Dyadobacter pollutisoli: one gene and its partner. The main gene of each other region encodes a partner of the protein of the gene in region 2 in a complex. Links are inferred from orthologs where the notes say so. Each region holds a gene or a part of one and is shown on either strand. Other genes may lie near its edges. The genes, in order: accD and ON006_RS01885.

The links.
Region 1: the proteins of ON006_RS01885 (region 2) and accD are in contact, whole or in part, in a solved structure (PDB 8UXZ), measured with the Escherichia coli proteins. The link is inferred for Dyadobacter pollutisoli from one-to-one orthologs.

What each region holds. Positions count from the first base shown.
Region 1 is NZ_CP112998.1:5,702,944-5,706,194, reverse strand. Bases 243-3,159 are described here. They hold accD (acetyl-CoA carboxylase, carboxyltransferase subunit beta), read left to right. Parts: upstream 243-1,238; coding sequence 1,239-2,081; downstream 2,082-3,159. Other genes in these bases: ON006_RS23315 (nuclear transport factor 2 family protein), read right to left, coding at 3,064-3,159; ON006_RS23320 (radical SAM protein), read left to right, coding at 2,083-3,060; ON006_RS23330 (NADPH-dependent FMN reductase), read right to left, coding at 439-981; ftsZ (cell division protein FtsZ), read left to right, coding at 243-404. Outside these bases: more of ftsZ, read left to right, coding at 1-242; more of ON006_RS23315, read right to left, coding at 3,160-3,251.
Region 2 is NZ_CP112998.1:425,395-428,717, forward strand. The notes cover bases 6-2,994. They hold ON006_RS01885 (acetyl-CoA carboxylase carboxyltransferase subunit alpha), read right to left. Parts: upstream 1,983-2,994; coding sequence 1,029-1,982; downstream 6-1,028. Other genes in these bases: ON006_RS01875 (site-2 protease family protein), read right to left, coding at 6-394; ON006_RS01880 (HAD family hydrolase), read right to left, coding at 384-1,019; ON006_RS01890 (MBL fold metallo-hydrolase RNA specificity domain-containing protein), read right to left, coding at 2,015-2,994. Outside these bases: more of ON006_RS01875, read right to left, coding at 1-5; more of ON006_RS01890, read right to left, coding at 2,995-3,323. UniProt on the Escherichia coli protein: Component of the acetyl coenzyme A carboxylase (ACC) complex. First, biotin carboxylase catalyzes the carboxylation of biotin on its carrier protein (BCCP) and then the CO(2) group is transferred by the carboxyltransferase to acetyl-CoA to form malonyl-CoA.

The DNA of each region.
Region 1 (3,251 bases), 5.3 Mb from region 2 along the record:
TTCCAGGTATTGAGTTGAAAACAACCTTAAAAGGAAAACAGGAAGAGCCTGTTGTGGTGGTGTATGAAGAGAAAGTACAAGAAGTATTTGAAGAAGATCCCAAACTTGTACTGACTGGCGAACTCGAAGAAAACACGCCCACCGGAGCAATCGATCTGGTTATAGAAAAAGACATTGTTTCACCAGGCTTCCAATCGTTGCAAGGTTCGATCACCGACATGGTGGAAAGTAGCGACTGGTCTAATGAGGAAACAGAAAAGCTTGAACTCATGGTCCAGTCATTTAAAGACGGGCTTGTAAAATATGCCGATCTCGAAGGTCCGGCGTTCCGTCGCAACAGGGTAGAGCTCTGGAAAAGACCAGGAATTCCGGCCAGCGAAATGGAACAACATTGGTTGAAATGAAAAGAAAGAGGAGCAAGCCGCTCCTCTTTTTTGGTTAAAAGTGAATAATCTGCCCGGCCTGAATCTCCAATAGTTCTTTGTATAAAGCATTGGAAATCACTTTGTCATTATAATGGGATTTGATCTGTGCCAACTTTACCCTAAGTGCCAATGTATTCATTCCCAGGTAACTGAATACATCATTTAAATGACTTAATGCAATGGCGGCACCCTGCATATTGGAGGATAGTCCGACCAGGGCCGCTTTTTTATTAGCGAAACTGTTGGGATAAGGCAGGCCGTCGATAAATGCTTTCAATACACCCGGATAAGAACCATTGTATTCCGGAACTACAAAAACGAATTTGTCTGTTTTTTCAAGCAATGATTTCAGATCATTAAAAGCTTCATTTTTGCCGCTGTTCTCATACAAGGCGGAAACCGTGAAATCATGCGGCAGATTAACCAGGTCCAGAATAATGCTGGATGCATTCAACTGAGCTAGTATATCCTGATAGTATTCGGCAATTTTCCGTGACATTGAATTGGGCCTGTTGGTTCCAACTATTATCACGATCGGAGAAGATGTTGTTGTCATTTGTGAGCAATCAATGAGTCCCGGATTGTCAATTGTACCGGTTCGGTATTAAGCTGTTTATGTAACAAATTATGATCAGAATTGTTCATGCAAAGGGACGAGGCGCAGCCAAAACTAGTGATCAATAAAATACGATACCAGGCCTGATTTCAGGATAGATAACAATTATTGTTATATTTGAGCCCAATATTCATCATGAAAATGCGATAAGTTGCTGATATACAGTAATTTATTTAGATATTAACCCACATACAGATATGTCCTGGTTTATTCGGAAAGAAAAAGGTATCAATACGCCCACCGAAATGAAGCGTGAGGCTCCGGACGGATTATGGTATCAATGTCCAAATTGTAAAAAAATTACCCCTACCAGAGAACATAAGCAGAACGCTTTTACCTGTCCGCATTGCAATTACCATGAGAAGGTAGGATCGGATGTGTATTTCAATCTTTTATTTGACGACAACGAATTCACAGAACTTGATGCCAACCTGACTTCCGGCGACCCGTTACATTTTGTGGATACTAAGGCTTATCCGGACAGGATTAAGTCTACTATGAAAAAGACGGGTTTGAAGGATGCTGTTCGTACCGGTTACGGCAAAATGAATGAAGTGGACATTGTGATTGCCTGTATGGATTTCAATTTCATTGGCGGTTCCATGGGTTCAGTAGTTGGTGAAAAAATAGCACGTGCGATCACGTATGCGCTCGATCATAAAATCCCGTTCCTGATGATTTCGAAATCGGGTGGTGCGCGGATGATGGAGGCAGGTTTTTCATTGATGCAAATGGCCAAGACATCAGCTCGCCTTGCACAACTTTCGGAAGCAAAAATTCCATATATCTCACTTTTGACTGACCCTACCACTGGCGGTGTTACTGCGTCTTATGCTATGCTTGGCGATTTCAATATCTCGGAGCCAGAAGCATTGATAGGATTTGCAGGCCCACGGGTAATCCGGGAAACGATTGGTAAGGACCTTCCCAAAGGATTCCAGAGTGCAGAATTTGTTCTGGAACACGGATTCCTTGACTTCATTGTGGACAGAAAAGATTTGAAGGATAAATTAACCAGTCTTCTCTCTATGCTTCGTTGATATGCGTTTGGTATCCCATCCGGTCCTGTGTAATTACTATGTAACATACCGTTGCAATGCGTCATGCAGTTTCTGTGATATCTGGGAAAAACCTTCGCCATACATTACCGTTGAAAATCTAAGAGAAAATTTAAGGGATTTAAAGCAGCTCGGGGTTAAAGTAATTGACTTCACCGGAGGCGAGCCGTTGTTGCACCGACAACTGGATTTGCTGTTGAAGGAAGCCAAAGCCCATGGCATGATCACCACCGTGACCAGCAATGGGCTGCTTTATCCCAAGCAAGCGGAGAAGCTTCGCGGCCTGATTGATATGCTGCATTTCTCGCTGGATTCGCCGGATCGGGATGAGCATGATAAATCGAGAGGGGTCAAATGCTTCGACAAGGTGATGGAGTCTATTGAAATCGCCAAATCTTTTGGCGAGCGGCCTGACATTATTTTCACTGTTTTTGAAGACAATGTCAGCAAGATCCGTCAGTTATGGGAAGAGGTTTGCTTGCCGAATAATTTGGTACTGATACTCAATCCTGTTTTTGAATATAACAATGTAGGCTCCAATCTTTCGAAGGAAGCATTGAATGAGTTGCTTTGGTGGGGTAAGCAGAAGAATGTGTATCTCAATGAGGCATTCATCCAGCTCAGGATCGACGGAGGTAATCATGTAGACGATCCTGTTTGCAAAGCCGCCAGTACGACCATTGTTATTTCTCCTGAAAACAAGCTCGTTTTACCTTGCTATCATTTAGGATTGAAGGATTTTCCAATCGATGGAAAACTTTTCGATCTATATCATTCCGATGAGGTTCAGAAACTGGTCGCATTGGAAGGGCGCCTTCCTGCATGCGAGAGCTGTGCGATCAATTGTTATATGCAGCCTTCATTTGCCGTCGAAATGAATAAGTACTGGTGGAAAGCACTTCCCAGTACGATCAAATACAATCGCATGAAAGGTACCTGGAAGCAAATGGTAAGGTTTTAAAACTTACCGGCAAACGTCTTTTCTACGCGTATCAATAATGGAAGAAATTTTCCATTCGTTTTTGATTTGGATTAATGTAAAAACATTGACCCCACAATGTGAAAACTTATCTGTCAAAAAGAATTTGTAAGGGGCCCAGACAATTGCCATAGGCCCATCTACTGAAATCTTCACGTCGTATATTTGTTCAT
Region 2 (3,323 bases):
GGCGGGAGCGAACAATGGATTTGATCCTGATAAAAGCGCCCATAGTCCCGATGCTATTGGAAATTCCGAACCACAATGGAATGTAGTAGGGTAGCGTCACCTTTACCTGATGGATCTTGGCGACGAAATAATGACCAAATTCATGGATCGTCAATATCAGCAGAAACGGAATGGAAAAGTGAAAACCCTGCACGAACTGTGGCCAGCTCAATGCTTTGGCAGCTTCCGGGATCTCAGCCTTGTCGGCATTGGAACCCATCAGGAAATAAATGAAGTCGTAAACAAACGAAAAAATATTACCGTACATCCATTCCGCGCCAGCCATTGTAGTGGTGATCACTGTGACAATAAAAAGGACGGCCTGAATGATGTAAGTACGTGTGCTAGACTGCATAGTCTTTGAGATATTCCAGAATGGTTAACGGCTTTTGAACGTGAATGGTGTCAATACCTAATTTTGAAGCTGCGTTGATATTGTCCAGGTTATCGTCCAGGAACAATGTCTCTTCGGCTTTAAGTCCGGCCTGTTCCAGCACATTCAGATAAATTTGCGCGTCTGGCTTCATAAGGCCCATGTCATAGGAAAGAAACACAATTTCAAAAAGATCGTCCAGTTTTTCGATTCCGGTGGAAGCTTCCAGGATCTTGTTGACCTGTGTAATGTGAATGGAGCTGGTGTTGCTCAACAGAAATAAACGGTAATTCCCGGCCAATTTTTGAAGAAGTTCCACTCTTTCCGGCGGCAGGTCCAGCAAGAGACTGTTCCAGGCTGTATCGATGGCCTCGTCGGAAAGGTCGGAGAGTCCAAGCAGCTCTCTTACATAATTCCTGAAACCGGCCTCATTAAGCTTACCGGTTTCAAACTGCCTGAAAAGGTCATTTTCTTTGAAAATCGAAAGGATTTCACTTTGTTCTTTGCCGCTGAGCGCCGCAAAAGATTTCGATGCAATGGGGACATCAATGTTGAGAATTACATCGCCAAGGTCAAAAATGATATTCTTTATTTTGTCGTTTTTCATTGTCCTTTTTTATTCAACAACTACACCCATTGCACAGAACTTGTCTATCCGCTGGTCGATCCTGTCCTGCTCGCTGATCGCAGAGAGCTCGGTAATGTTTTCTAAAATGGTTTTTTTTAATTCTTCCGCCATCCAGTTATGATCCAGATGGGCGCCGCCCAGTGGTTCGGCAATGATACCGTCAATGAGGTTGTTTTTCTTCATATCCTTGGCCGTTATCTTCATCGCTTCGGCAGCCTGCTCTTTGAAATCCCAGCTTCTCCAAAGGATTGCCGAGCAGTTTTCAGGAGAAATAACCGAGTACCAGGTATTTTCCAGCATCAATACCCTGTCACCGATCGCGATACCTAATGCACCACCGGAAGCTCCTTCGCCGATCACGATACAGATCACAGGTACTTTCAGCATGAACATTTCTTTCAGGTTGCGGGCGATTGCTTCACCTTGTCCGCGCTCTTCTGCCTCCATGCCCGGGAACGCGCCCGGCGTGTCGATCAGGGTAACAATAGGTTTGTTGAATTTTTCGGCCAGTTTCATCAGGCGTAGCGCCTTGCGGTAACCTTCGGGATTGGGCATACCGAAATTCCGATGTTGTCTCTGCTTGGTATTACGTCCTTTTTGTTGTCCGATCAGCATAAATGACTGTCCGCCGACATTGGCCAATCCGCCAATAACAGCCGGATCATCCCGTACCTGTCGATCGCCGTGCAATTCGATGAATTCATCACAGATCAATTCAATGTAGTCGAGGGTATAGGGACGGTCGGGGTGCCGGGAGAGCTGCACGCGCTGCCAGCGGGTAAGATTTTCAAATATTTCTTTTCGAAGATCTGTAATATTATTTTCCAGTAAGGAAATGGCATCGGAAACATCTACATTATTTTCCTTTGCTAATGTTTTCATTTCTTCGAGCTTACGTTCGAGCTCGGACATAGGTTTTTCGAAATCCAGGTATGTTCTCATATTTAGGTTCTTTTTTGTGGGCTAAGGGGCTATCAAAGTTCATAGGTTTGCCCTCTTAAAGGTATTTCTACGGAATTATAGCCATGATCTGCAATTTTTTGCTGAAAGTCAGCCATGCTTTGTTGTTCTCCGTGTACCAGAAAAACGCGTTTCAGTTTTTCCGGATCTTGTGTTTTCACAAATTTGATTAAATCGTTCTGATCTCCGTGGCCGCTAAATACGTCAATTTTTTCAATATTAGCCAAGACCGGCAGCTGCTTTCCGCGGATTGAAATGGTATCCTGTCCATTTAAAAGCCTCCATCCCAGCGTTCCCTCGGAAGCATATCCGATCATCAGGATCGTCGCGTACGGGTTCCCGATGTTCGCCTCCACGTGCTGCTCTACGCGCCCGCCCTGGACCATTCCCGATGAGGAAATAATAATGCAGGGCTCATTATAGTTCGACACGGCACGGCTGGCATCAGAGCTTTCCAGATAGATCAGGTTGTCAAAATCAAACAACATATCATTGTCTTCCTGAAAGGCTCGTGCCTCCTTGTTCAGGAGCCTCACGTGCCGCTGGTAAACCTTGGTACTACTATGCGCCAATGGGCTGTCCGAGAACACTTTCAGGTAAGGAAATGCACGATCCAGGTAAATTTTATTCAGCGTATAAAGCAACGCCTGCGTACGGCCGACACTGAATGAAGGAATGATCAGTCTGCCCGGAATGTCAATGCAGGTACGTTTGATCACGTCTGCCAGTGCTTCTGCCGGTGTTCCCTGGTCTTCATGCACGCGGTTACCATAGGTAGACTCGCATATCAGGTAATCAACTTGTGGAATTTCCTGAGGATCAGTGAGTAACGGGTAATTGCTGCGGCCAATATCGCCCGAGAAACAGATCTTTTTCTTCTGCCCGTCCTCGTATACTTCCACCACGATATGCGCGGCACCCAGTAAGTGGCCGGCTGCGTAAAAAGTGATGGTTACATTGTCAGCAATGCGGTAACGTTGCCCGAAAGCGACAGGCACAAAGTTATCCAATGCCTCGATCACATGTTTTTCAACATAATAATCCATCGGCACATCCTTCTTTTTCTTACCACGTTTCTTGGAAGACGCTCCGTTGCGGGCATTCAGGCGCTTTTGGTGAAGATTGGCAGCATCCTTCAACAGGAGGGAAGTCAGTGCCAGCGTCGGTTCGGTACATACCACGCGTCCTTCAAATCCCTCTTTGTATAAATTGGGAATATTGCCGGAGTGGTCAATGTGGGCGTGTGTTAAAAGTACTGTGTTTATTAAACTCGCGTCAAACGGAAAGACACTTTTTTGTTCCTCATACCTGGTTTTTCTACCA